Regions from separate parts of the Paenibacillus sp. 22594 genome, predicted to be linked through region 1. Evidence: a T-box and tRNA genes for the amino acid it is inferred to sense, from the RefSeq annotation. Region 1 holds a T-box; the other regions hold tRNA genes.

The links. A T-box is a leader RNA that pairs with one kind of tRNA and senses whether it is charged. The one in region 1 lies ahead of leuS (leucine--tRNA ligase), so its partner is inferred to be a tRNA-Leu.
Region 2: it has a tRNA-Leu gene. The T-box ahead of leuS (leucine--tRNA ligase) is inferred to sense a tRNA for this amino acid. The anticodon was not compared.
Region 3: it has a tRNA-Leu gene. The T-box ahead of leuS (leucine--tRNA ligase) is inferred to sense a tRNA for this amino acid. The anticodon was not compared.
Region 4: it has a tRNA-Leu gene. The T-box ahead of leuS (leucine--tRNA ligase) is inferred to sense a tRNA for this amino acid. The anticodon was not compared.

The regions. Positions count from the first base shown of each region.
Region 1 covers NZ_JBQENA010000013.1:48,632-55,888, reverse strand. The annotation lists gene ACTJKB_RS27835 (cysteine desulfurase family protein) at 1-102, shown strand, start outside; gene ACTJKB_RS27830 (PRC-barrel domain-containing protein) at 199-720, shown strand; gene ACTJKB_RS27825 (hypothetical protein) at 735-944, shown strand; gene ACTJKB_RS27820 (AI-2E family transporter) at 1,168-2,235, shown strand; T-box leader at 2,364-2,629, shown strand; gene leuS (leucine--tRNA ligase) at 3,008-5,461, shown strand; gene comER (late competence protein ComER) at 5,562-6,410, opposite strand; gene ACTJKB_RS27805 (ComEA family DNA-binding protein) at 6,575-7,252, shown strand.
Region 2 covers NZ_JBQENA010000007.1:294,849-302,105, forward strand. The annotation lists gene ACTJKB_RS22370 (alpha-mannosidase) at 1-1,261, opposite strand, end outside; gene ACTJKB_RS22375 (helix-turn-helix domain-containing protein) at 1,421-2,332, shown strand; tRNA gene ACTJKB_RS22380 (tRNA-Leu) at 2,401-2,484, opposite strand; gene ACTJKB_RS22385 (ion channel) at 2,631-3,299, shown strand; gene ACTJKB_RS22390 (helix-turn-helix domain-containing protein) at 3,474-5,264, shown strand; gene ACTJKB_RS22395 (helix-turn-helix domain-containing protein) at 5,363-6,268, opposite strand; gene ACTJKB_RS22400 (hypothetical protein) at 6,429-6,830, shown strand; gene ACTJKB_RS22405 (LysM peptidoglycan-binding domain-containing protein) at 6,913-7,257, opposite strand, start outside.
Region 3 covers NZ_JBQENA010000001.1:976,001-983,257, reverse strand. The annotation lists gene ACTJKB_RS04615 (ABC transporter ATP-binding protein) at 1-320, opposite strand, end outside; gene ACTJKB_RS04610 (YjcZ family sporulation protein) at 537-638, shown strand; gene ACTJKB_RS04605 (CynX/NimT family MFS transporter) at 840-2,069, shown strand; gene ACTJKB_RS04600 (LysE family translocator) at 2,081-2,689, opposite strand; gene ACTJKB_RS04595 (Lrp/AsnC family transcriptional regulator) at 2,686-3,153, opposite strand; tRNA gene ACTJKB_RS04590 (tRNA-Leu) at 3,377-3,460, shown strand; gene ACTJKB_RS04585 (PAS domain S-box protein) at 3,618-7,091, shown strand; gene ACTJKB_RS04580 (DUF6954 family protein) at 7,121-7,257, shown strand, end outside.
Region 4 covers NZ_JBQENA010000015.1:84,768-92,024, reverse strand. The annotation lists gene ACTJKB_RS29095 (YkvI family membrane protein) at 1-1,119, opposite strand, end outside; gene ACTJKB_RS29090 (xanthine phosphoribosyltransferase) at 1,300-1,872, shown strand; gene ACTJKB_RS29085 (hypothetical protein) at 1,977-2,294, shown strand; gene ACTJKB_RS29080 (hypothetical protein) at 2,411-2,629, shown strand; gene ACTJKB_RS29075 (hypothetical protein) at 2,705-3,160, opposite strand; tRNA gene ACTJKB_RS29070 (tRNA-Leu) at 3,339-3,422, shown strand; gene ACTJKB_RS29065 (DUF7002 family protein) at 3,495-4,190, opposite strand; gene ACTJKB_RS29060 (GNAT family N-acetyltransferase) at 4,273-5,175, shown strand; gene ACTJKB_RS29055 (response regulator) at 5,346-6,992, shown strand; gene ACTJKB_RS29050 (cache domain-containing sensor histidine kinase) at 7,048-7,257, shown strand, end outside.

The sequences.
Region 1 (7,257 bases):
GCGATTCGATTTAGCACAGGTTTGGGTAATACTAGTGAAGAAATGGAGTACGTGGCCCAAAAAGTTGAAACCATCCTGAACCGGCTGCGTAAAAAGGATTAGGCTAAATGTAGCCACGTTGCCGTTACAGTGTTTGAGTGCTCTTCAACCTAAGGGAACCCGTAAGTACACTCAAAGTAAAAGGGGACATCAACAGCCATGAAACTTCAAGAAATGATTGGCTTGGCTGTATACGAGGTTGAAGAAGGTAACGAAATCGGCAAAATTGTCGACGTTTTACTGGATTCAAACTGGAATATAACGGGTATTGAACTGGAAAGTAAAACTTTTTTCTCCAGTCATGTGAAAGTTGTGGCATGGGAAGATATCGTCGCTTATGGCGAGGATGCTGTCATGATCCGCAGTAAAGAGTCGATTGTGAAGGCCGATACTGACCATATACCTTATACATTTCTTTTGGGAAAAAATAAATTAAAGGATCTTCAGGTGCTTACAGCATCCGGAACGATCCTCGGACGCGTATCTGATGTTTATTTTGACCAAAAGTTGGGAAACACAATAGTAGCGCTGGAAATCAGTGACGGGTTAGTAACTGATTTGATCGAAGGCCGCAAATGGCTGCCTTGTTCTGATGGAATGTCCATTGGGGAGAATTCCGTACTGGTTCCCGCGATGAGCGAAGAACGGCTTCAAAAAGCCATTAATATTGTTAACGGATAGGTGGAATGTTTTATATGAAGTGTCCAAACTGCAACTCGAAGGATATCGGCAAGATCGGTTCCCACCAGTTCTATTGCTGGGGCTGCTTCATCGAACTGACGGTCAACGGCGAGAAAATGTCGGTGTATCAGGTTGAAGAAGACGGCACACTCAGCTCGCTTGACGATTTGTTCTCCGGGGAAGAGATTGCCCAGGATTTCCCGCAGATTCATGCGTCTTCCTAAATCAGTGACCGCTGGTTCAGGATCAGAATTACATATTGCCTAATGCGCCCAAAACTCCTTGCAGCAACATGCGGCAGGGGGATTTGGGCGTTTTTTGCGAAGATCACAGAATCTCTAAAGAAAGCTGCCGTAAAGAACAAGAAAACGGCGGTTATTTTGCTGCGGGTATACATATACTTATCTACGAAGCCAGTCCAGAATTACCGCTAGGGAGTGTACATTCATGGAGCAATGGTCCCAAAGTAAATGGTTCCGCCGGATGATCGGAGTACTGCTTGCCCTGATCATATTATATTTCGTGTGGCTCCTCCGTCCGATGCTGATGGGAGTTTTCGTCTTTCTCAAAGCCATCCTTGCGCCGTTCCTGGCAGCTATGATTATCTCGTATGTGCTGAATCCTGTTGTGAGTATGCTCGCCGGGAGAAAAATGCCGCGCAGTGTTGCCGTGCTGCTCATCTATGCCGTATTTCTGACCTCGCTCGCAGTTATTGCCATCAATCTGATTCCGATGTTCATCGAGCAGCTTGAAGAATTGAACGAGCATTTGCCGGAGATGACACTGCATGCACAGGGACTCATGCGTAACATGAATAACAGATTGATTCCGCCTGGTGTCGAGATGGGCATGAACAACTGGTTTTTTCAGCTGGAAAACCGGCTGGCAGCAGGCATTTCCCATTTTCTTGATAACATTGGGTCGACCATTGGCCTGCTGTTCAACGCCTTTATCGTGCCTTTTCTGGTATTCTACATTCTCAAGGATTTCGATGTATTCGAACGGACCGTTGTCGCTTGTCTGCCACGCTCGCGCCGCAAGTCTATGGTCAAGCTGCTTAAGGATATTGATGATGCGCTCGGTAACTATATCCGTGGGCAGTTTCTAGTTTGTCTGATAATCGGGGTACTGGCCTACATCGGCTATGCGATTATCGGCATGCCTTATGCATTGCTGTTTGCCTGTGTGGTGGCTGTGTTCAACATCGTTCCGTATATGGGGCCTTTTCTGGGTGCAGCACCCGCCATAGTAATGGCTTCGACCCTCTCGCTTCGCCTTGTACTGCTCGTTGCTGTGGTTAACACCTTGTGCCAGATGCTGGAGAGCAACGTCATTTCGCCGCAGGTGGTGGGACGACGGCTGCATTTGCATCCGTTGCTGATTATTTTTGCACTGCTGGTGGGTGGAGAAGTGGCCGGAATGATCGGTCTGATCCTGGCTGTACCGGTTTTTGCGGCCGGCAAAGTAGTGATTCAGCATTTTCTCGCGTATTATATACGGCGTAAGCCGGTGTAAGCCGATTTATGAGGGCGTATCGCTCATAGATTGCTGATTCTGTACAGCCGCAAGCGGAAATCATTGACTCTAACTGCTTCTTTTGTATATAATGTGGGGAACATTACTGATTAATAATCAGTAAGCATAGCAGTGCGATGAAGAGGAGTATTAATTCGTGAGACCGTTATTGCAGAGAGCCGGCGCAGGGTGCGAGCCGGTTAACGGAGAAGAATGAACTCACCTCGGAGTAACGGTGTTAAGCCGCAGGGTCCGCAAGCAGATGCTTGAAGCCCACGTCTGAAGCGTCGTCGATTCACCCCCGATACCGGGTGTCAAAGTGAGTGGCAGGATAAAGTATATCCAGCCGCTAACTAGGGTGGTACCACGGGAATTCAAACCTCTCGTCCCTAGCGATAATACGCTAGGGATGGGAGGTTTTTTTGCGGTATTGGGGCCATATCCAGCGGAACAGCGAATTCTGAGCTGATTCTTGGACTTTACTGCCCGCAGGCAAAACGGGTGGATTTAAAAAGTTACAGGGAAACGGAACGGAGAAAAATTTTGGAGCTGTAGAAACAAAGTGTTCGCCTGAAAGCTTTCCCAAGGAAAGCTCACATCGGAAGCATGTGCTATTCTCGGATTTCTACCGCATAGAGCGGTTCAAATCAAGAAATCAGAGAATAACAGCGATCGGAAGCCCAAAACTTTTTTGCAGTATAGTTTTATTCCCTGAATTCTTTTAAAAGAGGCAGTTTAACTAAGTAAACAACACTCCAAGGAGGAGCATACAATGAGCGACAACAAAGCAGCAAGTACAACAGCCCCCACAGGCTACCGTGCCCAGGTGATTGAGCCGAAATGGCAGAAGTTCTGGGATGAGAACAAGACGTTCAAGACAGGTGAAGAGGTTAACAAGCCAAAATTCTACGCATTGGATATGTTCCCGTATCCTTCAGGCGCAGGGCTGCACGTAGGCCACCCGGAAGGCTACACGGCGACAGACATTGTCTCCCGCTACAAACGGATGCGTGGCTACAATGTGCTGCACCCGATGGGCTGGGATGCCTTCGGACTTCCGGCAGAGCAGTATGCGATGGATACCGGACAGCATCCACGCGAGATAACGGTGAAGAACATTGATAATTTCCGCCGGCAGATCAAATCGCTGGGCTTCTCCTATGATTGGGACCGCGAGATCAGCACAACCGATCCGGAGTATTACAAATGGACACAGTGGATATTTATTCAGCTATACAACCGCGGCTTGGCCTATGTGGCAGAGGTGTCGGTCAACTGGTGTGAAGCACTGGGAACGGTTCTGGCAAACGAAGAAGTTATCGACGGAAAAAGCGAGCGCGGCGGCCATCCTGTGGTCCGCAGACCGATGCGCCAGTGGATTCTGAAAATTACGGAGTACGCTGAACGCCTGCTTGAGGATCTGGAAGAGCTGGACTGGGAAGAAAGCATCAAGGATATGCAGCGAAACTGGATTGGCAAGTCGACGGGTGCAGAAGTGATTTTTGCTATTGAAGGTCATGATGCCAGCCTGGAGGTATTCACGACCCGCCCGGATACTTTGTTCGGAGCAAGCTACTGTGTACTGGCACCGGAGCATAAGCTGGTTGATCTTATTACGACAGAAGAGCAGAAGGCAGCTGTATCGGAATACCGCGACAAGGCTTCACGCAAGAGCGACCTTGAGCGTACCGATCTGGCTAAAGAGAAATCCGGTGTCTTTACGGGTGCCTACGCCGTCAATCCGGTGAATGGTGCACAGGTGCCGGTTTGGATCGCCGATTATGTGCTTGCCGGGTATGGAACGGGAGCCATTATGGCGGTGCCGGGACATGATACACGCGACTGGGAATTCGCCAAGCAGTTTGGTCTGAAGATCATTGAAGTGGTACAGGGCGGAAATGTCGGAGAAGAGGCCTACAGCGGCGACGGACCCCATGTGAATTCGGACTTCCTGAATGGTCTGGACAATAAAGAAGCGATTGCGAAGATGATTGCCTGGCTCGAAGAAAAAGGCAGCGGCAAAGGGAAAGTGACCTACCGCCTGCGCGACTGGCTGTTCAGCCGCCAACGCTATTGGGGCGAGCCGATTCCGATTCTGCACCTGGAAGACGGCACGATGAAGACGGTCCCTGTAGATGAGCTGCCGCTGTTGCTGCCGGAAGTGGATTCCATCCGCCCATCAGGCACAGGAGAATCCCCGCTGGCCAATGTGACGGAGTGGGTCGAAACGATGGATCCGGAGACCGGCATGAAGGCGCGCCGCGAGACGAACACCATGCCGCAATGGGCCGGCAGCTGCTGGTACTACCTGCGTTATATTGATCCGCGTAATGACAAGGAGCTGTGTTCACCGGAGAAGCAGAAGGAATGGCTGCCTGTTGACCTGTACATCGGCGGAGCCGAGCATGCGGTACTGCATCTGCTGTACGCACGCTTTTGGCATAAGGTTCTGTACGACATCGGTGTAGTGGATACGAAGGAACCGTTCCATAAGCTGGTGAATCAAGGCATGATCCTGGGGAATAACAATGAGAAGATGAGCAAGTCGCGCGGCAATGTCATTAACCCGGATGAAATTGTAGAGGCTTTTGGAGCGGATACACTGCGTGTCTATGAGATGTTCATGGGGCCGCTGGAAGCGACGAAGCCATGGAATGAAAAAGGTGTCGAAGGCATTCACCGCTTCCTCTCCCGCGTATGGCGCCTGTTCGTGAATGAGGACGGCAGCATCAGCGCAAAAATTACCCCGGATGGCGGTACCGACGAGTTCAAACGGACCTGGCACAAGACACTCAAGAAGGTCACGGAGGACTTCGAGCACCTGCGCTTCAATACAGCGATCAGCCAGCTGATGATTTTCATCAACGACGCTTACAAGCAGGAGACCTTGTCCTCTGAAGCAGCAGAACATTTCGTACAGATGCTGTCGCCACTCGCACCACATATTGCGGAGGAGCTGTGGCAGCTGCTCGGTCATGAAGGCAGCATCAGCTATGTGGCTTGGCCGGCTTATGATGAAGCGTTGACTGTAGATGCCGAAGTGGAAATCGTTGTTCAGGTAAATGGTAAAATCGTACAGCGCGCACTGATCCCGCAGGATATGGGTCAGGAAGATATGCAGAACCATGCGCTGTCGCTTCCGAATGTGAAGGCAGCCATCGAGGGCAAAACCGTACGCAAGATCATCGCGGTTCCCGGCAAACTGGTCAATATAGTAGTGGGTTAAGCGAAGAACGCAATTCTGCCCGCAGCAACGGAGTAATCCGTGCTGCGGGCTTTCTTGGTTTTGGCAGCCAGGGTGCCGGATATATACCGGTGGAGGGATTCTAACGGTCGAGCGGATCCTGAACGATTCCACCCAGACCGAATAAGGCGTCCAGCTTTTCGACATCTTCATCGAATTTATCATGTGTGGTGAGGATTAGCTGCTCAAAAACCCCTTCCAGACTGGTCCGCAAATGGTTAAGTGCTTCCGCGGTAATGCCGCCGCGCACGGCGACCCGCTCCTGCAGCTCCTGTGGAGTGAAATTACTTTCGGTCAGCAGTTTGCCTGTGCCTAGCAGCATTTCACCAGCTAGCCGGCCAAGCAGGACCTCATCTATACCTGTGGCCTCAACAGCGGCTTCAATCCACCGCTCAAGAAAAAAACTGATGAACGCGGGACCGCAGCTGGAGAAATCTGAGGCGATCCGGGTATGCCTTTCTTGAATTTCCAGTGGAACCCCTATGAAAGACAGCAGCTCCAGCAGCAGGAGCCGATCTTGTTTAGTAAGCCTGCTGCCGAATATGCAAAGTGAAGTTCCGCTTTTGGCACAGTGGGTGATGCTGGGAATGATTTTGGCTATTTTGGACGGCAGCGCGGATTCCAGATGGTATAGCATCACTGGGCTGGTGATGGATACAACAATCTGTTCGCTCCGCAAGGAAGAAAAGATTTCATCGATCAGGGATTTGAATTCCAGCGGTTTAACACAGAGGAAGACGATATCGCTTCCGTCCGCAGTTTCCCTGTTGCTGCCGATGGTGATGTCCGGATGGCGTTTTTGAAGCTGCAGAAGCCTGTTCGGGCTGCGGTTGCTGGCCAGCACATCACATGGCTCAAGCGCACCCGAAGACAGGAAGGCGTCTATAAGCAGACTGCCCATGCTGCCCGTTCCGATAAATCCCACCTTCATCTAGGGTACCCTCCTTTCGGTATGGCTATGGCCTTGCAGGAATACTCTTCGTTAAATGTATGCGCAGGAGTCTTGGACAAATGACAGGTTTCAACTACATTTTTGAAAATATACGGGCGGATAGATTTTTACCATAAATTATATTTTTCAGAGGAGGACAGGATATGAATAAAAAAGGAATAGCTTCGGTATTCGCTGCTGCACTGCTTGGCGGCGGATTGGTATGGGCGGCGGACCGGGAAGAGAATAAGGGCATCGGCGGCTGGGAGACGCTGAATGCCAGTATGGCGCAGGCGCTGGGCACAGCGGACGAGCCGGGAACAGCAGTGGCCGCGGGGGGGAAAGATGAGAAGGGCATTGGTAATCAAACGGATGAACAGAAAAAGGGTGATAGAGCAGATGCCGTGGTAACAGGCGATGTGGCTGGAGGTACGGTGACAGGAGGAAGGCCAGTGGCAGGGGACAATGTGGCAGAATCAACTGGAACCGCAGGGGGTGGAGCTGCGGGCGCATCTGATATTGAAAGCAACGCGGGTACCGCAGGGTCCAGCGGAACAGCAACAACAGGGAACGGCGCAGCAGCCACAGCAGTTGCAAGCGAAGCAGAGGCTTCGGGGAGCGAAGTGTCTTCAGGGCAGGCTTCGGCAGAAGGCAAAATAAACGTTAACACAGCAGATGCTGCTGCCCTAATGAATCTGCCTGGCATTGGGGAGAAGAAGGCGCAGGCGATTATAGACTACCGCAGCAGCAAGGGAGCTTTTCGCAGCTTAGCGGATTTGGGCGGGGTGAAGGGCATCGGGCCGAAGATGCTGGAAAAGCTGAAACCGCTAGTAGGTTTTTAAGCTAG
Region 2 (7,257 bases), on a different contig from region 1:
CATCTCCGTTCTTCTCCGAAGTGGTAATGAAGTGCGTCAAAATTTCGGAACCGTCAAGCCCGCGCCACCAGAACGTATCATGCGGCATCCGGTTGAACTGGTTCCAGCTGATTTTGGTCGTCATGAACGTGGAGATCCCCGACTTGCGCAAAATCTGCGGCAATGCCCAGCTGTATCCGAATACATCCGGCAGCCACAAATACTTGCTTTCGATCCCGAACTCTTCCCGGAAGTAGCGTTTCCCCGCCACAATCTGACGGACCAAGGATTCACCGGACGGGATATTACAATCCGACTCCAGCCACATGGCTCCTTCGGCTTCCCAGCGGCCTTCCTTGATTTTCTCCGAGATCCGTCCGAACAGTTCGGGATAATCACGCTTCAGATAGTCGTACAATTGCGGCTGCGTCTGCAGGAACTGATATTCCGGGAACTCCTCCATCAGTCGCAGTACGGTAGAGAAGGAACGTGCTATTTTCTCCCGCGTATGCTTTAGCTGCCACAGCCACGCAACATCAATATGGGTATGACCAACGGCTGTAATCGTCATGTCAAAGGTTTTGGGCATAGCATCCACGGCGCGGTTCAGGCTGGCCCCGGCACGGTACAGGGACATTTCGTGGGCCTCTGATCCGGGCTCCGACCAGTCAATTTCACGAAAGGCATCGTTCAGCGCTTTTTTTAGCCATTGCTTCTCCGGCTGATCGCTGCCCAGATACCGGTACGTGTCCAGCGCCGCCTGTGACAGATAGCACAAATCATCAATCGTTTCATCCAGGTAGCCAATCATCGCTTCGCTAATCCGGTGATCCTGAATAACGGCGGGGCCTCCGCCCTCAAGACCAGACCACAGCCGGAAGACAAGCTCCACCGTCCGCCCGCTTAGCTCCGGCCCAAAAATAACCTCCCTGTGATTGTTATCCACGCCCTGATAAGGCTCCCCGTTCACAAACAGCAACGATTCAAACCCCGAGTTGTTGAAGCTCCCCGACTTGCCGAAGTCGAACCTTCCGGCAATTTTGAAGCCGGGTGTACTTATAGGCATCTCGACCACAGTACGCAGCCAGACATAACGGTCGCGCCCGCGCCAGTGCTCCTGCAGCTTGATTGTGCCATCAAAGGAAACGGCCTCAGGATACACACCGTTAGCCCCGTCCTCATCCTCTGCGAATTCCAGTTCCTCAATCTCCAGCAGCTTGCGGTACCTGTACTTTCCAATCTCCGCCTGACGCCGGATCAGCTTCTCTTCGGTCAAAAACATGATCACCACTCCTTGTATCCGCTTTCATACAGCCAATATAGCAAATCCCTCCCCTCAAAAACTACGTTATATTTGCTGCGATCCCCCTCATACATTGCATATTTTGCTTTTCTGGATTTATAATAGGTCCATACTACAGATTAAGGCGGCGACCAGGATATGCTTGATAGCGACTTGTTGTATGAGCAAGGATATAGCGTAAGCATCAACACACCGGCTGATTCGCTTTTTTATTATTTTGATTATGACCAGCGGTCCCATAACATCAATATGGAGTTTCAGCATTTTCATGACTTTTACGAGATTCATATATTAATGGATTCCAGAGCCACCCATATGATCGAGGGGAATGCGTATGCCCTTCAGCAATATGATATCGTTCTGCTTCGTCCGCACCGGCTGCACAAGACACAATACCCGGTAGGTCCGCCCCACAAAAGGCTGATCATTAACTTTGCGATGCCCAAAAATATACCCGGTCTAGAAACCGCTTACAAGAATATGTTTCTCTCTTTTGGAGAGGAAGTGCCGATTTACCGTTTGAATGGCGAGTCGCGGAGAGCCGTGTTTGAACCTCTTAACTCCATCTTCACCTTGTCACATGGTGCTTCTCCCCTGAATCCTGTACTGATTCACAGCTTGTTTCAGCAATTTCTGTGTGCCCTGTACCAGCAAAGAGAGCGGAACAGCTACGTCCTGGAAGAAGTGGGGAATTCCATTATGCAAAAAATATATTCGGTCACTGCATACATCCACAGTCATTTCAACAGCGAGCTGTCTCTGGATTCAATCTCCCGGGAGTTCTACATCAGCTCTTATTATTTATCACATCAGTTCAAGTCGGTCACCGGCTCTACACTGACCGAGTATATCCAAATGACCCGTATCCGCAATGCCCAGCAGCTGCTGATCAGCACCCGGCTGAAGATTTCCGTGATCGCTGAACAGTGCGGCTTCAACAGCTTCTCCCAGTTTAACCGGGTATTCCATAAGCTGAGCGGCATGTCTCCCTCCGGGTTCCGCAAGCAACAGGCCTCGTCCCCTTCAGCCTCAACCGCGCTGTCCTATTGAACGGAACTGATAAAAAAAAAGCTTCTGCGCTGCCCGGATGAGCAGTACAAAAGCTTTTTTTGTTATTATGCGGTCAAGAGGACTCGAACCTCCACGATATTGCTACCACTGGCACCTGAAGCCAGCGCGTCTGCCAATTCCGCCATGACCGCAAATTAATGAAATGCAACGCAAGAAGTAATATATCATGAATCTGGCGGGAGAGCAAGCGTTTTTTTATTCCTTTTGAGTTGCTGTCCGAATTGTCAAAAATATCGACTTTTCCGGGCTTTAACTATTAATTTCTGGGGGAATGCACATGAATGAACGTAATAATACAGAGGGATTTATATTGATTGTTTGGGTTTGGAAGACTGTTATTCAATTCCTGTCGAGGATTTCCGTCTTCGATATCGTCAGAAGGAGTATTTCCTTTGCTAGCTGGGAAGATAAAAGGAAGTATCTGTTCGTTGATATCTGGGTATTGGCACATACTCTGCTTTCAGTCCTGTCTATAATTATTATGAGATACAGCAGCATTGGCGTTATTAAGCAAATCTTGTTTTACTACGGAATATTAAGGGTCTTTGAGATATTTATTTATCAATTAAAAGTCAATCTGCTGGATAACTATGAAGAGAATGCTACCCTGCGCAGCTATAGAAGATCTATCCTCTTGCTTATACATAATTTTGTGGAAATTATATTTTGGTTTACCGCTTCATATGAATTTCTAATGAATTGGTTTGACGTGGCGGATCGCAGTACCAGCTTAATTCAAGCCTTTTATATGAGCTTTGTTACAATGACTACGTTCGGACCTCCTAATTTCAACATCGATAACAATCCAGCGATGGTGATCATAATGATTCAATCCGTGCTGGGATTATTTATGACGGTGGTTTCGATTGCCAGATTCATATCTATGCTTCCCACACCTAAATCACATGTCTTAATTGAAAATAGAAATGATACCCCTCTGTCCTGAGGCAGCCTCACTCTCTAACCAAGAGAGGCTCTCCTCCCGTTATACAGATCATAGCATCCAGTTCAACCTGTGGTTGCTTTTTTCACCTTCTACCCAACCATTAATCCATGTTCTTTCAAGAGGATGGAATTATAATAGACCTACGACGTCGAATTGAACCTTGGGAGATGTACTATGATCAGCAGCGAACAAGTAGGCAAGCGGATTGCAAGACTCCGTAAAGAAAAACACATGTCACAGGAACAACTGGCGGAACAGCTAAATGTCAGCGCCCAGGCGGTTTCCAAATGGGAAACGGGTAAATCACTGCCTGAAACCACCACGCTTCCACTGTTGTCCACCATATTGGGCCACTCTATAGACAGTATTTTGCTGCCCCAAAAGCTGGTCGTACTTAGCGCTGTTTATACCGATGGCCAGGAGGCCTATGATGTCACCCATTTCGTAAATCAATTCGTTGTCGGCAGCAGATTGAATCTTGCGGTCAGTATGTTAACTTTTCCCGAATCCATCAAGAGCGACCGCCTGAAGCTGCTGCTCCTGAAATATGAGACTCCTTCCGGAGTCTATGCTACTTATGTGCTGAATGACAATCTGCTTACCATTGATATTCATTCCACAGGCTATGCTGCCAGCCAAAGCGAGCTTGATATCGTATTCGCCGCCTATGGCAATGAACAGGCGAGCCGCAATGTACTTAACAAGATGAAGCATTATGAGTTTTTTCAGTGGAAACAGATCACCGCCAGCCACGAGCTTTTTCCAAGTCTGATCGACAATGATGGCAACGACTACCTGCTGCTTCTATATCTGAATGAGGAAGGCATTCATGCGGTAAGCTGTGCGGAAGGTGAACAGATTCACTATACCCCAGACCGGACACGGCTCTTTCGAACGGAATCTCCCCATGAGCACTGCATTATAGAGGGGGTAGGCCAGCTGGGCTTTGGCAGAGATATGGACTGCTCCTGGGCCGGGGCACTTCTTTTGTCTCTGACAGCAAGAGGAGTAGATACTACCTACGAGCAGATTATGGGCGTGTCGGGGGCGTGCTGGAGAATTTCTTTTACACCTATGTGGGATTACAGCTCGGCCGATGCACTTGTGGCCTATAACTACTCCGATCCGGCGTTTAGCGCCTATGGGCTAACCGCCGTTTGGGCCAACCATCTGAATCCTGAGGAGCGCAGATTGGAAAAGCACAACATCCTGGAGAGCCTACGTAATCATCAGCTTCCCATAGCTATCAACCTGCGGGTCGCTCCTGAGTGGGGGGTGATCACCGGGTATTTGGATGCTGGCGGCACTCTGCTGTGCCGCAGTTATTTTGACGATGAAACCTTTGAGGAACTTCGTAATGATCCGGAGTTTCTGGAAGACATGAAGGTTAGCAAGGGTTACCTGAACGTGGATCATTGGCCTTACATGCTTGTACGTATAGGCAGCCAGGGGCATGTCCCGTCAGCATTAGATAATCTGTATGCTTCGCTCAGCATCAAGGTGGATTCGATGAATACTGCCGGGAATAGAGGTTATAGCCTTGGTTACAAGGCTTTTGAGGCCTGGCAGGAAGGGCTCTTGGATGAGGCCTGGTATAGAAACGCAAGTGACAAGGATTTTGCACGCAGACTGGGGGTGAACCACTTTTGTATGATGGGATTAACCGATGCCCGCAGAAGCGCTGCCGCTTACCTGCAAGAATCCCTGCCGCTGCTGGATAACCGTCCTGGATCTCCGGCTCTGTCCGAACTGGCAGAATTGTACACACAGATGGCTTCATTGCTTGCAGACTTTTACAAATGCATGACTGATCCGGCTTCTGTCAAATCCGGTCCCTCTAAGCAGTCATGGACCCGGGAACAGCGGGAACAGCAAGCCGAACTGCTTCAGACAGTGGCAGCTTTGGAATTTCGCGGAGAGACACTTGCTAAGGAAGTACTTGGAACATTAGCTGAAAGATTATAGTGCACTTAAAGACCTAAAGAGAAGCGCAGGAGCGCTTCTCTTTTTTTAAGTAATATTTTTGCCGGGCTCCATTGGGATGCATCCTTCTTCAATCCCCGCTACCCCAGCTTCTTCACTGGCCGCAGCACCGCATACCCGTATCCCTCCGGGAAATGGCGCTGATAATCCTGCTTGGAGTCCTCGTCCCATTGGTAGCCCATACTCTCCGGATTATAGCTCCAGGCTACCTGCTCAACAATCCGCATCACCTCACCGTTGTCCTTTAGATAATCAAAGGGCGGGTGGAAGAAGACCAGGTACTCGGATTCGGGGATATCTCTGATCTGCATTCCCTCAGGGATCTCCCCGTTATAGTCTGCAGGCACAGGGATTCCGTACAGGTACCCTTTTTGTCCGTTCTGATAGAACCAGCCCGCCGTTTGGCCAAGCTGTCCAGGCAGAGTATGATGGGACATACTTTCCAGCGTTCCCGATACCTCATCGCAATCGTGCCCGTTCCCCCAGAACTGTCCATAGTCCGATACCTCAGCATCCCAGATCCCAATGAACCTATGGGCCGGTATGCGCTCGATCTTGATTTCCGCTTCCTGCAAATGCACCTGTCTCATCTTATCCCGCTCCTTGATCAAATAATGATAAGGGGAGAACACTTCAGAGCGAATTGCGAGCGGAATAGGCCTGAGTGCCTTCCGGTAAGCATAGGGTGTAATCTTAAAAGCCTTCACAAACGCCCGCGTGAGCGCTTCCTGTGACGAAAAGCCGAACTTCACGGCAATGTCCAGTATACGGGCATCCGTGTCCCGCAGCTCCAAAGCGGCGCGGCTGATTCTTCGTTGCCAGATGTAATCCCGCAGGGTCATTCCGGTCAGCGAGTGAAACTGCTTCGTGCAGTAATATGGCGAGTAGCCGAGCTGCTCCGACATTTTTAGAAGTGAAGGCACTGTGGCAAGATCCCCGTCGACCCAATCCACCATGAGCTGAACCATCTCATTCCATTCGTACATGCGGTGCTCCCTCCTTTCACTATCGATCTTAGCAGAGCCGGCTGCTGTAGTTTTGACTTGAATTGCAGTGCTTTTCCCTAAGAAAATTTCCCGTTCGCACAAGCCCCAAGCCATTTGCTGAGTAATATAAGAGTAAATAGAGCGAAGAGGTGAACGACACATGGGACAGCCAACTACAATGCGCAAGCGGGCCAAGGCGCTGAAGGGCCGGCCGGTCTGCATTACACTTCATGACGGACGTTCGTATGTAGGCTATATAACCGGGGTAGAAAAGGACGTGCTGATTCTCTCCAGACCCCATACAAGTACAACCCAAGCATCCGGTAAAAAACGGTCCAGCCGCCGGCAAAAAGCAGAAGTCTCCGCATTCATGCCGCTTATCGGCTCACTCCTGGGCGGCTCGGGAGCAGGCGCAGGCTTAGCATCAGGGCTTGGCGGCGGTTTGCGCTTCCTGGGATTTATCCAGAAGGCGATGCCGGTAATGAAGATGGGCTACGGGATGATCAAGACCATTAGACCCTTTTTTAACGGACTGAAGGGGTTAATGGGAAACAGCGGCTGAGCTTGCAGTCGAGATGAGCAAAAATACAAAAGACACCCCCTGAGGTGTCTTTTGGTCTGCGCCTATAATATTGACGGTCCGGCTATCTTTTAACAACCTGGAAGTTATCTTCGATCAGCAGCCAGTTCTGCGGAAAAGGAAGCCCCAGCTTCCAATAGCTGATTCCTCTAAGGCCCAGCTCCTTCAGCAGCGTGAATTTCGCCTGAATCGACCGGGCATCCTCGAACCAGACCTTATGCTGCTTGCCGGAGTCATCCGTATAGTCAAAATGCGGTGCCTGATCCTTATAGTCATACTGAATTGCAGCGTTCCTGGTTCTGGCCAAATCAATCGCGGCCTGGGGACTTAGTGCTTTGGCATAGGCTCCGCCCGCAACGTAAGGCAAGGTCCAATCATAGCCGTAGAGGTTCTGCCCCATCATGATTTT
Region 3 (7,257 bases), on a different contig from region 1:
TTGTCAAAGAACCGGAAGGATAATTTCTGGATATGATCGAACATTTTTTTGCGCATATCGGTCTCAATGTTGATTCCTAGCATATGCCCCCAGTAGGTAACGATATATTGCATTGCGGTATTCAGCGCGTAAATGGCCATCAGTGCGATGCAGGCGATCAGAATCAGCGGCCAGTCCTGCCCGGGCAGCAATTCGTCGATGAATTTATTTACCGCCACTGGAAATGCCAGTTCCAGCAGACCGGCTCCCACCGCACAGGTGAAGTCGAGTATAAATAATTTTTTGTATGGACGGTAATAGGAAAAAAAACGACGCAGCATCTCTTATTCACTCATTTCTGTATAGTGATGTTTCTCTGTTGAGATTCATTCTCAATAGGAGCCTCATGTTAAGGATACTAAAGAGGGTGAAGTGTTTTGTCAACGGAAAGATATTTTTAATGGAGAACAGTACCTGCGTATTTTTGCTAAATCACCCAATCCCCGGATGTTCTATGTTCATAGTGTAGTGTATAGAAGTATAAAGGAGGAGTTAACATGAGTGAAAATGTAAGAGGATACGGTGCATTTACTTCAACTGGCGCAATTTTGGTACTGTTCATCCTGCTCGTTATCATTTCTAAATCCCTCTGGGTTTAATTAGTGATCTGTCTCTAAACGTAAAGCCAGTCCCTCAGACTGGCTTTTTTGCTGCGCGCTGCGGAAACTTTGCCGGAAAATTAGTGCAGAGCATTCTGGGAGGGGATATAATGTAAAAATGTGATTATTTCATAAGACAGCCTTTTTACCCGGACAAGCCTTTGGAGTGTAAGGGTGAAGGACTGCAATCGGGAGGACAACATGAAAGCAAAACATCAAGATGCTGCATTACCGGAATTGGGCAAGGCCCGGCCGGACAAGGAAGCCAGCGGTATTCTGCTTGTCGTGGGGATAATCTGCGTCGCTGCGGCTCTTCGGGCTCCCTTCACCTCCGTTGGACCTTTGCTGGGCATGATCCGTGATGATCTGGGATTGTCAAATACTCTGGCGGGAGCGATTACCACATTACCGCTGCTGGCATTTGCTGTGCTGTCACCTTTTGCGCCACAGCTGGCTCTGCGATTTGGCACCGCCAATGTTCTTATGCTGGCTATGCTGGCCTTGTCCATGGGCATTCTGATCCGCTCGGGTTCTGGAACGGCTATGCTGTTCACGGGCACAGCGATGATCGGGTTGTCTATCGCCGTCTGTAATGTACTGCTGCCGGGATTGATCAAGGGAAGATTCCCGGAAAATATCGGACTTATGACCGGAGTTTATACCCTATCCATGAATATCTGTGCGGCGGCTGCCTCAGGCATCAGCGTCCCGCTGGCGCAGCATGCCGGTTTCGGCTGGCGGGAGACACTGGCGATGTGGTTTGTCGTGGCCGCCCTGGCGACACTGTTCTGGATTCCTCAGATGAGGAATATGACAAGGGGCAGCGGCGAAGCTAAACGGCAATCCTCTGTTCAGCTTTGGCGGTCTCCGCTGGCCTGGCAGGTCACCTTGTTCATGGGGCTGCAATCGCTGCTGTATTACGTGCTGATTGCCTGGTTTTCCGTGATATTGGTTGAACGGGGAATGACCTCAAGCCATGCGGGCTGGATTCTTTCTCTCATGCAGCTGGCCCAGCTGCCGTTTACTTTTTTCGTGCCCCTTTGGGCGGGCAAAATGAAAAACCAGCGCAGCCTGGTGCTCATTACATCTATTCTTTTTATGATTGGGATTCTCGGGGTCTGGCTGGGCAGCAGTGGCTGGATGGCAGTTTGGGCTATCTGCATCGGAATTGCCGGCGGGTTTGCCTTCGGCCTCGTCATGATGTTCTTCAGTCTGAGGACCCGCAGCACACAGGAAGCCAGCGGGCTGTCCGGTATGGCCCAATCTGTGGGGTATCTGCTCGCTGCAATGGGTCCCGCCCTGTTCGGACTGCTGCATGACGTGACCCATAGCTGGAACGTGCCGCTGGCATTACTTGCTGTGGTAAGCATTTTACTGTTCATAGTAGGACTTGGAGCGGGTAGTAGCCGTTTTGTGGGTGATAAGAGTTAAACTCAGTGAAGTTATCCGGTAAGTGCGGTGAGGATGCCGTACAAGCTGAACAGGATCAGAAGCAGTGATGAACAGAGGTTCAGCCAGCGGGTGAAGGAGGTGGGAAGTTTGGCGCAAGTCCAGTACATTGTAGCGGTGAGCAGCAGCCACCAGCAGGTGGAGCCAATCGCGATACCCGCAGGCAGAAGCCATGAAATCCCGATCGACGTTCCAAGTGAAGCCGAGAGCGCCGCAAAGCTCAGGATCGTGGCCGGATTGGCCAAAGTCAGCAGGAAGGATGACCCCAGACAATAGAGGATGCCCCTGTGGCTGGCTTCAACCTTAGACCTGGCCATGACGGGCAGCAGACCTCTGATGCCCAGATAGCCAAGAAACAGGCTGCCCAGCAGCCGGAGTGGCAGAGCATATGCAGCAGTGAATTCATTCACTATCCTGAAGCTGGAAACGGTCACCAGGGCATAACCCGCATCCGCCAGAGCAATCCCTAGACCGGTGGCAAGACCTGCCGTGAATCCCTGCTGCAGAGTCCTGTTCATACATAGCAGGGACATAGGGCCGACTGGAACAGCAACGACGAAGCCAAAGCCGATACCGCCAAGGAGTGCACTCCAAAGAATCATGGCGTACGTTCCGAAGGAGGGAGCGGGATATTTGAGGTTTCTTTGACCGTTCCCAAAATAATGGTGGTGCGGGTGCGGACAATGCCCGGCAAGCTTTTCAGCTCCTCACTGATAATCCGGTCTAGGTCACTCGTCCCCTGGCAGCGCACCTTCATAATATAGTCATCATCTCCAGCTGTATGATGGCATTCCTGAATCTCCGGCAGCTTCTGCACCAGCTCCAGAAAAGCCTTCCGGTGCGCAGGGCGCTCCAGCGAGACCGCAATCATCGCCCCCAGTCCGTAGCCGGCGGATTCAGCATCGATTAGTGTGGTGTATCCTTTAATCACGCCTTGTTCCTCCAGCTTCCGCACTCGGTCCGCCGCTGCCGGTGAAGAGAGGCCTAGCAACCCGGCCAATTCAGCCCAGGTGATCCTTCCATTATCCATAACAGCCCTGATAATTTTGTAATCAATAGCATCCAAGGAGAACAACCTTTCTTTATTAAGTATTTATTATAACTTACTTTGATTAATTAACTATTTCAAGTGATATTTTGTATAATGAAATCCGGAATCCGCTATTTACTTTAACTTAATAAGATATTCGTTCTTAGCTCAATAAGCTCCAACAAAATTCTCTTGCAATTGATTAGAAAAGAGAGTATAGTCTTATTTACAGCGATCAAAACGCTGAAGTTCATATTGTGCGGTCATGGCGGAATTGGCAGACGCGCTGGCTTCAGGTGCCAGTGATAGCAATATCGTGGAGGTTCGAGTCCTCTTGACCGCATTACTTTACAAACATGGTTCGTAATTGCTTAGGCAATTGCGGACCTTTTTTACGTACTCTTTCATATCTCGTCATTCACACCAGAAGCATCTTTTCCGAAAAAAAGGTATACTAGGATTAGTTTCAGTCCCCACTTTCACAGAGGAGGCTCTATCACTTGACCGACATACTCTTTAAGCATCTGTTTTTGCGGTCCTCTATAGGGTTCGCAGTAGTCTCCACGAAAGACGGTACCATGATTATGGCGAATCCCGCGCTCTGCAGTATGTTCGGGTATTCGGAAGCAGAAATGATGAATCTCCGTTACCTGGATATTGCGTACCCGGAGGATAAGCCTGCTGCTGATCATGATATGATTATGCAATATTTGCTGCGCAGTCCCGGTGCGGCTGTAGATAAAGAGAGACGTTTTGTGCGCAAGGACGGCAGGATCATTTGGATTGCATTACATATTTTCTTAACGTTTGATGAGACTACCGGTGATCCTCTTCACCTAATTGCCGAATTGACGGAAATTACAAGCCGTAAGTTCGCCGAGAAAAAGATTGAGGAGGACCGGCTGCTCTATAATCTGATTACGCAGAATACACCGGATATGATTTCCTTTGCGGATGCGGACGGAACGGTACGCTACGTGTCTCCATCCGTTGAGAAGCTGCTTGGTTACCCGATGGAAGAGGTGATCGGCAGGAAAAGACCGGATTTCTATCATGAAGAAGATGTGATAGAAATGACTGAGCACGGGAAGGCTTATTCCGACAGTGATGTGTTTACCCGCCGGGCCCGGCATAAGGATGGGCATTATCTGTGGCTCGAAAATTCATTTCAGGTGATGCGTGACAGCGATGGGAATGTAGAGCAGGTACTGACTATTGCCCGTGATATCACAGAACGCAAGAAATATGAGAATATGCTGGCAACTGCCCAGGCACTGGGCCAGATGGGTTCATGGGAATGGGATTCCCCAAGCGGGCAAATGACTGTTTCGAAACAGCTGCGGTTTATTTTTGATATGTGCGAAAATGGCGAAATCGGCACGCACAGCCATATCGATTACTTGCAGCTGTTAGCCCGCGTGGTTCCGGAGGACCTGGCGCAGCTGCGGGTGGAGCTGTACAAGACATTGAAGTCCGGGGTTAATGGTCAATCGGTGTTTAGAATTGAGAACGACAAGGGTGAGCGCAGGGTTATCTATACCTACTGGGAAGTCGTGCTGGATACAGCAGGTAAAACCTTACAGATGAATGGTATTGTACAGGATATCACCGAACGCTACCGGATGGAGGAGCAGCTTCGTGAGAGTGAGCGGAACTACCGGCTGATTTCTGAGAATTCATTGGATTTTATCTCCCGGAATACCACAGACAGCGAGGCTGCTTACTTATATGCTTCGCCAGTTTGCCAGCCTATGCTAGGTTACACACCAGAGGAGCTGGAAGGCTCGAGTGGCATGCAGTACGTTCATCCGGATGATGTTGACAGAGTTCATTCTTATCTGCAGAAGAGCATGGAGGGCAGCAAGCTGGAGCCTATCATTTTCCGTTTCTTGTGCAAGGATGGCTCTTACTTATGGGTGGAAACGACGCTGCGCCATATCAGTGCAGGCCCGGGCGGCAAAGCCGAAATGGTCTGTGTCACCCGAAATGTTTCCGAGCGCAAGCAATATGAACTCAAGCTGCTGGAAAGTGAGAACCGTTATAAATCCCTGTTTGAGTATAATCCGTCTGCGATCAGTGCGATGGATTTGGATGGGCATATCCAGTCACTGAATGCCAGTCTTCAGCAACTGAGCGGCTATCCGCGCGGGAGTCTTCTGCATTCCAGTTACAGCGAAATTATTGATCCGGAAGAGCTGGATTTTGCCCAGGAACGTTTTGAGCAGGCAGCGAAAGGAATACCTCAGACCTTTGAGAGCAGACTGATCCACAGGGGAGGTTATCCGGTTGAGGTCAGCGTGATCTATGTGCCGATTATGGTGAACAGCCAAGTCGTGGGTGTGTTCGGTATTACCAGCAACATCACAGAACGCAAACGCCATCTGCAGCAGATTGAGAAGCTCAGCTATGAGCATGCGCTGATCCTGAATTCGGTCTCCGAAGGTATCTTTGGTATGAATCTTGAGGGCGAAACGATGTTTATTAATCCGGCTGCATCGACGATGCTGGGGTATGAGCCAGGTGAACTGGCGAGGAATATTAAACTGCATACCGTGGAACAGACGTGGCTGGACGCCGAACCGTATACCAGCGGACGTAGGTCACTATCGGACTCCCTCGCAAGCTATCTATCTTACGAGGACAAGGAAGGGGTGTTCTGGAGACAGGATGGTTCCAGCTTCCTGGTGAAATACCGCATGTCTCCATTATTTGATCATGGGGAACGGAAGGGTGCGGTTGTCGTCTTCCGGGACATTACGGAAGAGAAGGCTATTGTAAGGGCAAAGGAATCAGCGGAGCAGGCAGACCGGGCCAAGTCGGAATTCCTGGCAATCATGAGCCATGAGCTGCGCACGCCGATGAACGGGATTATTGGCATGGCGGATCTTTTGGCTGGAACCGAGCTTGATGAAGAGCAGGAATACTACACGCAAATTATCAATAAAAGCAGCGAGTCCTTGCTGCATATTCTGAACGAGGTACTGGATTTCAGCAAGATTGAAGCCGGGATGATGACGCTGGATCTGCAGACGGTGGATTTGTCCCAGGTGCTCCAGAATGTGACTGAGCTGTTTTATCCAAAAGTCAAGGAAAAGGGCCTGCTTCTCCACTGCGAGCTGGACTCGGATTTACCGGTACTTGTGGTGACAGATGAGGCCAGATTGCGCCAGATTCTGGTGAATCTCCTCGGCAATGCAGTGAAATTTACTGAAGAGGGCGAAATTCACATTACTGCGAAGCTGCAATCCATTGCTGATACCGGTGATCTGGTTGTTAAATTCACTGTGAAAGATACAGGAATTGGCATTCCGCAAGGTAGCCAGGGCCTTCTGTTTCAGTCCTTCTCCCAGCTTCACCCCTCGATCAACCGTAAGTATGGCGGCACTGGACTTGGGCTGGCGATCAGCAAAAAGCTGGTGGAACTGCTGGGCGGAATGATCGGCGTAGACAGCAGCGAAGGAGAAGGGGCGGAATTCTTTTTCACTATCCATGTTTTCCTGCCACTGTCGGAACTTTCCTATGATCAACTCTCCATAAGTGCCGCTGATACGCGTAATGAGAAGAATGCTGAGGACAGAACCTCCTCGGAAGGTGAATACGGTCCGTTGTCCATCTTGATTGCTGAAGATCACCCGGTGAATCTGCAATTGCTTCAGACCTACCTCAAAAAGCGCGGATATTGCGCCGATGTGGTGTTGAACGGAGAGAGGGCTGTTGAGGCAGTGCGCTCGCATCATTATGATCTGGTGTTCATGGATATTCAAATGCCGCTCATGGACGGGATTGAAGCGACCAGCATCATTCGCCACGAAATGGGACTGTCTCCGGTTATTGTTGCTGCTACGGCTTTTGCCCGCAAAGAGGACAAGGAGCTGTGTCTTAGAGCAGGTATGCAGGACTTTATCTCCAAGCCGATCTCACCGGCTGAAGTAGACAGGGTGCTGCGGGAATGGTCCGCCCATATCCATAGATAAGTTGTATTTTTTTGAAAAGGGGCTTGTGAATGAGAGGGCTTTTGTATGTGCTGTTTGCAATTCTGTATCTGTTGACCACATTCTTCGGCCTGGGTCCGGTGCTATTCGCCGACGGCTCCGCCAAAGAGCGGACGCTCACCCTAATCGTGGTTCTTGTGATCTATGC
Region 4 (7,257 bases), on a different contig from region 1:
TTTCCGTGTAATCCGGATCACTGGCTTAACGGCAACAATCGTGGTCCCTTTAATGTCCGTGGCAGGGGGATCACCTTTTCTTGGAGGCGGCGACATCGGAGCTCGGAGCAGCATTACGACCCATACCAGAGACACAGCACCGAAGATGGGATAGAAAATGGAGAGTAGCGAGCTGAAGCCAAACTGGCTGAACACATAGCAGATTAACATGAGGATCGGGGTCACCAGGGCGGGGGCGATGGGCAGACGCTGCTGAAGCTGTGTACCGACGCCATAAATATCAGCTACAAAGGTACTGAAGATCTCCATGAATATCAGCATCAGATAGATCCCCTGCACCACTGGACCGAGGCGGACCGCGATGCTGCCCATTGGAATCTCAAACTGAAGAATGCCCGGCATCTGTGAGCTCATGGCAAAATGTGCAGCAAGCAGCATGAAGCCGATGCCAATCCCCCCGAGAATGCCGCCTCTCCGCAGTGCAGTCTCATCATTCGTATGCCGGGCCAGCGGTACCAGTACCGCTTGTGCCATGCCCAGATTAAAGGCAGTGTAGAGAAGCGGCGACATCCAGGCGCTAAAGGGGCTGTGATCCGTCGGCAGAAACAAGAAGCGATCTGCACCCGGCACTCCCAGCGTATTAAAAATTATAATTAGCGACAGAGTAAGCATTAACGGCACAACCAGACTGTTGATCTGCAGGATGCCTGAAATCCCACGCTTCAGCAGCAGATAGGACCCGAGAATCGTCAGCAGGAGTCCCGCCTGATAGGGCATTCCGAGATGCTCCTGGAAAATAGCTCCTGCCCCGGCCAGCATAATGCTGTTGACGCCAATCAGGATGATCATCGTGAACAGGCTGATGCTTTTGCCGACGCGCTCACCGAAGAGATGGCGGTTGAAATCCTCATAAGAGTCTGCTTCGATGCGCCGGCCGATAATCATCATTTTGGTGCCGAGCCAGATGAACAGGGCTGTGGAGAGCAGGATGGTCAGCACTGCCCAGTGCCCATATCTAGTAAAGAACCGAAGGATCTCCTGACCGGTGGCGAATCCGGCACCTACAATGGTGCCAATATAGGTGAAAGCGATTTGCAGAGTACGGACATGGGATTTCATGGCTCCCCTCCTTAATTGTGCTGCAAAGATAAAAATGGCTGTGCCAAAGGATAGCCTTGTGCAGTCCATATAGTACAGGTTATGATGATGAGCAGAAGGACATGACTTCCGCCTAATGCTTATATAGGGTTATTACAGTGGAACGTCTGGAATTATAAAGGGTAATGGAGGTTCAAAGTCATGGAATTATTGAAACAACGGATTTTGCAGGAAGGGGTTGTCCTTTCCGATCAGGTGCTGAAGCTGGATGCGCTGCTCAACCACCAGGTTGATCCTATGCTGACGATGGAAATGGGACGGGAGTTTGCCGGGAGATTTGCTGATGCTGGAGTTACACGGGTGGTTACCGTGGAATCCTCGGGTATTGCCGTGGCATTTGCCACCGCTTACGAAATGAAGGTGCCTCTGGTGTTTGCCCGCCGCAAAAAAACACTGTTAGCTGATCCGGACGCACTGTGCGAGAGAGTGCCTTCGTTCACCAAAGGCATTGTTACAGACATCATGCTCTCCCGCCAATTTATCTCTGCGGACGACAAGGTGCTGTTCATTGACGATATTATCGCAAATGGCGACGCCGCACGCGGTCTCATCAAAATCATTCAGCGCTCCGGCGCCGAACTGGTCGGACTCGGTGTAGTTGTGGAGAAAAGCTTCCAGGCCGGAGCCAGAACCATTAGAGAACAGGGTATCCGTCTGGAGTCACTTGTCCGGATTATGTCTCTTAGTGAAGGAACCATTGTCTTTGACGAATAAAGGGTGACAATAAGAGGAACTTAGCCTATTTTTTTAACAACTGCTTTTCACTCTATAAGTTTTCCTTTATAATAAAAATTAGACATGAGAGAGGAGGCGTCACAATGGGGAAAGAACCGGTGACAGAGCAATTTTTTATTGATAAACTAACCGAGGCCAAGGATCATTTCGAGCGTGCGCTGGATTGCAAACATACGGAATTCGACGACCTGTATCCCTATATGATTGAACATCCTCAGTTTTTCTGGTACAAACGTTACGTCGCTTGGTCTGAACTTTTGACGATCACAAGTTTGTGTGAAGAATTGTCCTTCAATTGGAGACAGAAATTCACTGATCATCAGGTGGAATATTTGGAACAACGTGTGATGTCCGCTAAAGTTCTTGACTTCTGGTTTGAGAAGAATGAAGCGCTGATATAGAACTTCATAAGATATAAGGTTAGAACTGCAAGTAACTAGACCCGAATGATTACTCATTGGGGTCTTTTTCACGGGTGGATAAGGCTAGCAATGTGTTGAAAGGAGACTTGAACTTCATGATTAGTGACGAACAGCTGGATGCCTACCGGATTTCCGGTGAGAAGATCCGTGTTGTACGCGATGCACTGGAGAGTAATGATGTAAAAGGTATTGTGCTTGCCTGGGACGAGTCTCAGGTGATGGTACGCCGTCCCAATAAGCGGATAGTGAAGCTTGACCGTAACTATGTGTACCAGCCCTTTGCCGAACCCAGACAAGAGCCGGGGGATGTATAATGTATAATGTATAAACCTAGCAAGAACAGCCCCCTCCATAGCGGAGGGGGCTGTTTCTTATGATAAGTACAGGTCTTATATGGATAACGCCATCTGCTCCACAGCTTCTTCCCGGGGGAGAACAGTTAGCTCAGGTGTCAGGCCGAGGTAAGCACGCATCCGCAACATCATCTCATTACGGAATCCGGGCCAAGGGATATTCATCTCGCCAACGTATCCCCGGCAGGAATACTGGGCCTCTACACCCCGTTGATCTTGACGGATGGTCGTGATCTTCAGATGATGCGAGGTAAGCTCACGGGTGACCTCCTGGAGCATCAGTGAGGTCTTCTTTGTTGCACCGGATACCAGCTCCATGTACAGCTGCGGTGTCTTGAATAATCCGCTCTTGCCGATGACCCGGCAGTCGCGTTCAAATACTTTATGAATGAACGTAAGCAGCAAATAGCTTCTGACAAGGGACGTTTCGTCTTTGGTTATATCTTCGGGAATTGTTGGTGTAGTTAGTGGATTTCTCTTGGTAGTCGCCATATAAATCACCTCATTTATAGTATGCGAACCTTTGTTCTCATTATACCCCGTATTCGCAAATAAAAGCAATATTTATACAAAAATTTATGTATTAAAAATAATCGCATAAAAATATTGACTTAGTCATTTTCGAATGGTATGATCTATCTTGTGACTGCGAAAGTAAGTCATTGAATATGCGGTCATGGCGGAATTGGCAGACGCGCTGGCTTCAGGTGCCAGTGATAGCAATATCGTGGAGGTTCGAGTCCTCTTGACCGCACTACGGTTTACACAAGCATCCCTTCTTTTGAGGGGATGCTTGTTTTTTTATGCTCGAATGATCTCACATTGCTTAGGAATGCGGAGTTGCAGGCAAAACCAGAGGTTCATGGATGGCCCTCCAAGCTGCTGGCACCAGCTCCTGATTGGAACAGTACACCGTCTGCAGATAGCGGCTTAACGGAGTAAGTGAATACTCTACAAGCACCTCTTTGATCTCGGAGGGCTTTCCCGGAATCGACGGCCCACTCTCTGCCATGAACTGTCCGATGGGCAGCAGCATCTCACAGCTCTTGCGGTAGGACATCCGGTGCGGGTATCGGGGAGAGCTCCCGGAATCATATTTGGATAGACGGATATGGTCGAAGTGATCCGTTAAGAGCTTAAGGGCATCAAATTTCAGAATGGCAAAGGTCTCGCCTGGTTCCCTCCGGGAGTACATGGACGCCATAGCCATACAGTCGCGTTCGGTTGGCCACAGGAAGACATGGCGGTCCAGACAGGTGCGGAACTGTTCAGCCGTCGTTCCTGCTTTCATAGCCTCGGGGGTTATTCGAAGATGGGCATTCAGCACTGCAAGCTGGCCATTATAGACTGCCTCTCGTGTTTCAGTCCGGCGAATGCCGTTGGCATATTTAGGGTATAGCAAGGCGGATGCGAAGATCCCATCCAGGGCAGCCATACCTTGCAGGTTGCTGGCTCTGGTGAAATGATATAGTGAGGCTCTCAGCGGACTTTTGGTAATGGCAGCAATGATACAATGGTTCATAGTTGTTTTTACCCTTTTCGGTTGATTGAACTTCTGATATTTTTAGAACAGCAGTATAACAGGCTGGAAGGATGATAAGCAAATGAATATTGAAGCGTTAAGTCAGCACAGAAGAGACGAGTTTTTGGACTTTTGCCGGAAACACCGGCCGGATATTGATGATTCCTTTTTATATGAAGAGCAGCTTGCCGAGTTTGAACTGTCGGAAGAGAACCCCACCTATGTGGCGATAAATGAGCAGGGAGCACTGGTTGCGGCCGCTTCGCTAATTTTGAATGACTATAACCGCAGAGGGCGAAAAGGCCGTTTTCGGATTTTTCAGGCGGATACCGCTGAACCTGCCATTTACCAGGAGTTGCTGCAAGCCATTCTACGGCATACAGCAGGTCTGGATAAGCTGGATATATTTGTGCCAACGGTGAATGTAAAAGAGACGCAGAATATACTTGCTGCCGGATTTGCCGTGGAGCGCTATTCCTATTTGCTTGTCCGGAATGAAGAATCCATTCCTGATTTCAGCTTGCCCACCGGATACGAAATTAAGCCCTTTCGGCCTGGAACCGATGAGCTTGTCTGGTGCGAGGTGAGAAATTCAGGCTTCGCCAAACTGAAAGGGAGCGAAACACCGGCCACACCGGAAATGGTGACGAAGATGATCTCCCGCAAGGATTACATTGAAGGGGGCCTCATGATCCTTCACCATAATGGCCAAGCGGTCGGCGTTGTCCGTGGTGCAGACGATGAATACGAAGGAACTCCGATCATGAACATTGGACCACTCGCTGTATTGCCTGAGTATCAAGGGCAAGGACTGGGGAGGATTCTGCTGAGAGCGGCATTGCGGTTCGCCAAAGAACAGGCCTATACGCAGACAGTACTGTGTGTAAATGCGGAAAATGAACGTGCCAAGGCACTGTATATTGGAGAGGGCTTCAGGCAGGTGGAGGCCGCGGCTTGCTTCGCCTACGATTTGACAGCTAAATAGCAGAAATGATGAAGCGCCCGGGAAACCGGGCGTTTTCCTTTTTCCTTTTTCCTTTTTTATAAGCTGAAGTTATAAAATTCTTAGTTACAACATTTACCTTTGAGGAAGGAGAACCACTTTTTATGTAGAAGACGACAGGATAACTAACGGGTTCAGAAAGGAGCATGCCCATGAAAACACTAATCATAGTGGATGATGAGCCGTCGGTACTGAACGGTCTGTTGAACTATGTGAACTGGACAGAGCAGGGGATCGAGCTGATTGGAACAGCGGATGATGGGGATACGGGACTTGAGCTGATCAAGGAGCTGAAGCCGGATATCGTGCTGACGGATGTACAAATGCCAGCGATGGACGGAATCCGGATGGCAGCGGAAGTGCGTACGCTGCTGCCTTTTGCCAAGATTGTGTTCATCAGCGGGCATAACGATGCCGATTATTTGCGGTCTGCTCTTCAGATCCATGCGGTAGATTACCTGCTGAAGCCCATCCGCCGCAAAGAGCTTGTCTCTGTCATGAGCAAGGTTACAGAGTCGCTTGATACGGAGGACCGGGAACGAAGCCGGGTGAAGGAGATGCAGGTTAAACTGGCCCAGAGCCTGCCGCTGCTGCGCGAAAGGTTTCTCTTGTCCGTCATTAGTGACAGCATCAATCCGGCACATATCCGGGAGAAGCTGGAGTTCCTGGATTTGCCGCTATTATCTGCAAGCGATTACATGGTTGTGGTCATTATGATTGATGATGTGCCACAGGTGCTGGATACCCGGAGCGAACAGGACAAGCAGCTGCTGTCTTATACTGTGCTGAATATTATACAGGAGTTAATCGACAAGCAGATGCGGGGCGTTACCTTTGAGAAGCAGCCTGGAGAATATGTGGGTATTCTGCTGACCCCGCAGCTGGAGGACGGAAATCCGGAAGAGGCTGAGGAGGTTCAGTCTCCGGAGCAGGAGCTGCTGCTACTGGCGGAATCCATCCGCGGCAATCTGCGGCAATGGCTGAAGCTCAGTGTAACTATCGGGGTGGGTGAAGGGGTGGACAGTCTGTCGGAGCTGCCATCGTCCTATAAACAGGCGAGAGGTGCAGCTGACCAGAAATGGTATCTGGGCAAAAATCGTATCCTGACAATGGATAAGCTGGAGTCTCGAGATTATCTTCAGTACCGGTACGAAGCAGAGTGGGGTGAACGGGTGCTCTCGGCATTGAGATCCGGGGACTGGGAGCGAACGTTGAATGAGCTGGAACAGATTTTTGCACGGCTGGAGCAGAACCGGCGGCATGGCTCACGTTATGCACAGAACGTAAGTCTGCACCTGATCTTACAGTCCGGGCAGGTCATGCTTGAATTGAACGGTATGACAGAAGACTGGGAGCAGAAGGAAATGGAAGCCTGGAAACAGGTCATGCGCCAGGAAACGATGCGGGATTTGCTGCATTATACCGCTGAATATCTGCAGGAGGTATGTGAGTACTCTCTTATGAAACGCAGTGGAAAATCCAGTGAGGTTATTGAACGGGTCCGCCTGCTGATCGGGCAGAGATATGCGGAGAATTTGAGCGCATCCGACATCGCCGAAGGTGTATATCTAAGCCCGACCTACGTCCGGCTGTTGTTCAAGCAGGAAACCGGAGAAACCTTATTTGAATATCTGACCAAGGTGCGCATAGAGCAGGCCAAACATCTGCTCAGAAATCCGCAGAATAAATTATATGAGGTCTGTTATGCGGTGGGTTATACCGATCCCAGCCACTTCAGCAAGCTGTTCAAGAAAATAACCGGAAGTACACCAAGCGCATTCAGGGAGCTGCATAAATGAGTACGGCGTCGGAAGTCTTGCGGGAACAAGCCGTGAAGACCGGGAGGGGTGTACGATGAAAAAAGCCTGGGCCTATCTGACTGGCTTGGGTCAGGGAATACTTGCTGCGAGAAAATGGCTGTTTGCCTATGTACTGCTCATTCTGCTGCCGGTTTCAATTATGCTGGGCTCCTTTTATCAGCGATCCAATGACATGCTGGAGAAGGAAGTGACCCGCACAATGCAGCTCACTCTGAAGCAGGCGGGTATGAACCTGTCCTATAAG